DNA from 2 places in the Nonomuraea sp. NPDC005692 genome. Region 1 is predicted to be linked to the other one. Evidence: riboswitches for the same ligand, from Rfam matches in the RefSeq annotation. Region 1 holds a riboswitch; the other holds the start of a gene.

Region 1 (2,384 bases):
GGTCGTCGTCGGCCTGCCACAGGTTGACGCCCCGCTCGGCGGCGGCGGCCACCACCTCGGCGGCCCTGCCGGGCACGCGGACGAGCACGGTGTCGAAGAACTCGCCGTGCACAACCTCCAGGCCGGCCTCGCGCAGCCCGCCGGCCAGCGCGACGGCGTGCCGGTGCACGCGATGCGCGATCCGGCGCAGGCCCTCGGGGCCGTGGTAGACGGCGTACATGCCGGCGATCACGGCCAGCAGGACCTGGGCGGTGCAGATGTTGCTGGTGGCCTTCTCGCGGCGGATGTGCTGCTCGCGGGTCTGCAGGGCCAGCCGGTAGGCGGGGTCGCCGTCGACGTCGACCGACACGCCGACCAGGCGGCCGGGCATCTGCCGCTGCAGGCCCTCGCGTACGGACATGTAGGCCGCGTGCGGCCCGCCGAACCCGAAGGAGACGCCGAAGCGCTGGGAGGAGCCGATGGCGATGTCGGCGCCCAGCTCGCCGGGAGCGGCCACGAGCGTGAGGGCAAGCAGGTCGGCGGCAGCCACGACGATCGCGCCCGCCTCGTGCGCCCTGGCGGCCACGTCGCGGAAGTCCCGCAGACGGCCCGAGGCGCCCGGGTACTGGACGAGCACGCCGAAGCACTCGGGCAGCTCGCCGTCGAGGTCGTGCTCGACCAGCGTGATGCCGAGCGGCTCGGCGCGGGTGGCCAGCACGGCCTTGGTCTGGGGCAGCGTGTCGGCGTCGACCACGAACACGTCGCTCTTGGACTTGCCGGCCCGGCGGGCCAGCGTCATGGCCTCGGCCGCGGCGGTGGCCTCGTCCAGCAGGGAGGCGCCGGCGACGTCGAGGCCGGTCAGGTCGGAGACGACCGTCTGGAAGTTCAGCAGCGCCTCCAGGCGGCCCTGCGAGATCTCCGGCTGGTACGGCGTGTACGCGGTGTACCAGCCCGGGTTCTCCAGCAGGTTGCGCCGGATGACGGCGGGCGTGACGGTGTCGTGGTAGCCCAGGCCGATCATGGAGGTCAGCACCCGGTTGCGGGAGGCCAGTTCGCGCAGCTCGGCGATGGCCTCGGTCTCGCTCGCGGCGGCCGGCAGCTTGAGCCGGTCCTTGACCCTGATGGCCTCGGGCACGGCCACGGCCACCAGATCGCCGACGGACTCGAAGCCCACCGCCTCGAGCATGCGCTGCTGCTCGGACTCGGATGGGCCGATGTGCCTGGACGAGAACGGCGGAGCGGACAGGTCGGTCATGGAGGTTGCCTCCCGAGGCTTGGAGACCGGCGCCAGGGCGCGGGCGAGTGCCGGATCTCCCCCTCTGTCATCGCGACGTCATCGCGACCTGAGAGCTTCACCCCACCGTGGGGCTTGCACCGTCGGTGAGGTGCGCCTGGCGGGCGCACCTGCTTTCCAGAGTTGCCTCACCCGAGCGGTACGGGATGCCTGAGAGATTCCGGGGAGGGTTGCTCCTTCGGCGCCCCAGGACCGAAGCCCAGGGACTCTCCCGCACGGGGTCATCAGCCTTACTCTGTCCTAGATTACTACGGTGTGTTCAGCGGTTCAGCTCACCCCGTGCGGCGTGCGCGGCGCCGCTTGGCGAGCTCGTCAGTGGGATGGTCGGCCGGGACGGTGTCCTCGACCGCCGCCCGTTCCCCCGGCAGCTCCGCGAGGGAGCCCTCGACCTCTCGCCAGACCCGGCCGAGCGCGATGCCGAACACGCCCTGGCCGCCCTGGAGGAGATCGATCACCTCGTCGGCCGAGGTGCACTCGTAGACGCTGACTCCGTCGCTCATGAGCGTGATCTGCGCGAGGTCGGCGACCCCGCGGTCACGCAGGTGCTGCACCGCGGTGCGGATCTGCTGCAACGACACTCCGGTGTCGAGCAGCCGCTTGACGACCTTGAGCACCAGGATGTCGCGGAAGCTGTAGAGCCGCTGCGAGCCCGAGCCGTGCGCGGCTCTTATCGTGGGCTCGACCAGGCCCGTGCGCGCCCAGTAGTCGAGCTGCCTGTAGGTGATGCCGGCCGCCGAGCAGGCTGTGGGCCCGCGGTATCCGATGTCGTCGGGCAGCGTCGCGGGCTGCTCGTCGAAGAGCAGGCCCTGCTCTCCGGCACGCTGCCGCGCGCTCTCGCGCCGCACCGGATCTTCCTGGCCGGCCGTCTTTCCCTCGCCGCTGCTGACCGCCACGCGGACCTCCGGCTTTCTCTCATCCCATGGCCTGATCTGGGGGTTCGTAAAGGGCGACCACGGGTTTCACTTGCACCGTAGGACCGTGACCATGCTCAGTCAACGATCCGGCTCGGCGCGTCGTGAAGCGTAAATGCACTGAAATACCTACCCCGCCCTGCCGAAGTCCTCGGGAGTGATCGTGTCAAGGAACTCCCTGAACTTCTCCACCTCGTCCT
Region 2 (2,384 bases), on a different contig from region 1:
ACGCGGCGATCCAGCGGACCTTCAACGACTACTTCGCCACCATCGGCCTGCAGACCGAGGGCGACAGGGAGGGCGACGGCCGCAGCGACCACGCCTCGTTCAAGAGCGCGGGCGTCCGGGTCGGCGGCCTGGCCACGGGGGCCGGGGCGGTCAAGAGCTCGGCCCAGGCCGCCAAGTGGGGCGGCTCGGCCGGGCAGCCGTTCGACCGCTGCTACCACAGCGCCTGCGACAGCTACCCGAGCGCCATCAACACCACGGCGCTCGACCGCAACTCCGACGCCATCGCGTACGCCATATGGAAGCTCGCCGTGGGCACCAGCACGCCCACGGAGAACGACTACTCGATCTCGGTGACCCCGTCGTCGGCATCGGTCCAGGCCGGTCAGTCGGCTACCGCGGCGGTCAGTACCCAGGTCACGTCCGGCCAGGCGCAGAGCGTCGCGCTCTCCGCCGGGAACGTGCCGAGCGGGGTCACCGTCTCCTTCAGCCCGTCCACGGTGCAGGCCGGTCAGTCGTCCACCGTCACGATCGCCACCACCAGCGGCGCCGCGGCGGGGACGTACACCATAGGGATCAACGGCGACGGGGCGACGGCGGACCACTCCGCGTCCTTCACCCTGACCGTCGGAGGGGACGGCCAGGGCACCACCTGGACGGCCTACAAGTCGTACACGGCCGGAGACGTCGTCACCTACCAGGGGGTCAGCTACCGCTGCCTCCAGGCGCACACCAGCCTGCCGGGCTGGGAGCCGCCGAACGTGCCCGCCCTCTGGGCGCGGGCCTGATCCTCGGGCCTGACCTTTAGAGCCTGATCCACAGGGCCTGATCTACGCGCGGGCCGGTCGCCACCGGCCCGCCCCGAGCTGCCGCGTGCGAGCTGACCTGCCATGACCGGCTCGCGCGCGGCCACCAACGCGGCCGCGACCCCGCCTCTCCGGGGCCGCGGCCGCTTTTCGCTGCGTGCGGGATGTCGCGGATGCTGCGGAAGGCAGGGGGCGAAGCGCGACAACACCCCCATGACGGCACTAGGCTGACGGACATCACCGGCGAAACCGTGCGGGAGAGCACCCTGACAGCCGGTCAGGGTCCCTGAAGGAGCAAGCCCTCCCCGCGAACCTCTCAAGGCAAAGGACCGCGCGGCAGCCCTGTAAGGCGTTCTTACGGGGAGGTGACCTCTGGAAAGCAGGCCCTCGGGGCCTCGCCGAAGGTGAAAGTCCGGTAAAACTCGGGCGAAGCTCTCAGGCATCCATGACAGAGGGGGAGGATGCTGGCATCCAATCCTGTCCTGAGGTGCGACAAATGTCCCGACCTACGCCGCTACGAGACGTCCACGAGGCCCTAGGCGCCACGCTGACCGACTTCGCCGGATGGCTGATGCCGCTCCGGTACGGCAGCGAGTCGGCGGAGCACAAAGCCGTCCGCGAGGCGGCCGGGCTGTTCGACCTCTCGCACATGGGCGAGATCTTCCTGACCGGTCCGCAGGCCGGAGAGGCCCTCGACTACGCCCTGGTCGGCCACCTGTCGGCGCTCGCGCCCGGCCGGGCCAGGTACACGATGATCGTGGACGAGCGCGGCGGGGTGCTCGACGACCTGATCGTCTACCGGCTGGCGGACGAGGAGTTCATGGTGGTGGCCAACGCCTCGAACTCCGACAAAGTCGCTGATGAGCTGAAAAATCGTACTAAGTCGTATGACACGGCGGTCGACGACCGCTCCCAGCAGTACGCCCTCATCGCGATCCAGGGCCCGAAGGCCCAGGAGATCCTGGCCACGCTCACCGACGCCGACCTCGACGGTCTCAAGTACTACGCGGGCCTGCCCGGCGTGGTCGACGGCCGCCAGGCGCTCATCGCCCGCACCGGCTACACCGGCGAGGACGGCTTCGAGCTGTTCGTCGCCAACCAGGACGCCGTGCCGCTCTGGCGCGCCCTGGAGGCGGCGGGCGAGTCGCACGGGCTCAGGGCCGCCGGTCTGTCCAGCCGCGACACCCTCAGGCTGGAGGCTGGCATGCCGCTCTACGGCAACGAGCTGAGCTCCGACCTGACCCCGTTCGACGCGGGGCTGGGCAGAGTGGTGAAATTCGACAAGCCCGGTGACTTCGTCGGCAGGGCGGCACTGGAGGCGGTCAAGGACGACCAGCCCCGCCGCCGCCTCGTCGGCCTGGTCGCCCAGGGCCGCCGGGTGCCACGTCACGGCTACCCGGTCACCCGCGACGGCGCCGTCGTCGGCGAGGTCACCAGCGGTGCGCCCTCCCAGACCCTGGGCAAGCCCATCGCGATGGCCTACGTGGACGCCGGGGCCGACACAGGTCTGGCCGTGGACATCCGGGGCAGCCATGAACCTATGGACCTGGTCGAGCTGCCCTTCTACAGGAGGAACAAGTG

What was found. A riboswitch is a leader RNA that binds a small molecule or an ion and turns the genes downstream of it on or off. The one in region 1 is predicted to bind glycine.
Region 2: it holds a riboswitch for glycine, as region 1 does, so the genes downstream of both, gcvT (glycine cleavage system aminomethyltransferase GcvT) here and gcvP (aminomethyl-transferring glycine dehydrogenase) in region 1, are expected to answer to the same signal.

What each region holds. Positions count from the first base shown of each region.
Region 1 covers NZ_JBEXYU010000014.1:55,556-57,939, reverse strand. Annotated here, with positions in the region: gene gcvP (aminomethyl-transferring glycine dehydrogenase) at 1-1,234, opposite strand, end outside; glycine riboswitch at 1,401-1,497, opposite strand; gene ABZ459_RS27050 (MerR family transcriptional regulator) at 1,546-2,166, opposite strand; gene ABZ459_RS27045 (bifunctional nuclease family protein) at 2,314-2,384, opposite strand, start outside.
Region 2 covers NZ_JBEXYU010000006.1:349,085-351,468, reverse strand. Annotated here, with positions in the region: gene ABZ459_RS16820 (M28 family peptidase) at 1-785, shown strand, start outside; glycine riboswitch at 1,048-1,145, shown strand; glycine riboswitch at 1,166-1,265, shown strand; gene gcvT (glycine cleavage system aminomethyltransferase GcvT) at 1,300-2,384, shown strand, end outside; gene gcvH (glycine cleavage system protein GcvH) at 2,382-2,384, shown strand, end outside.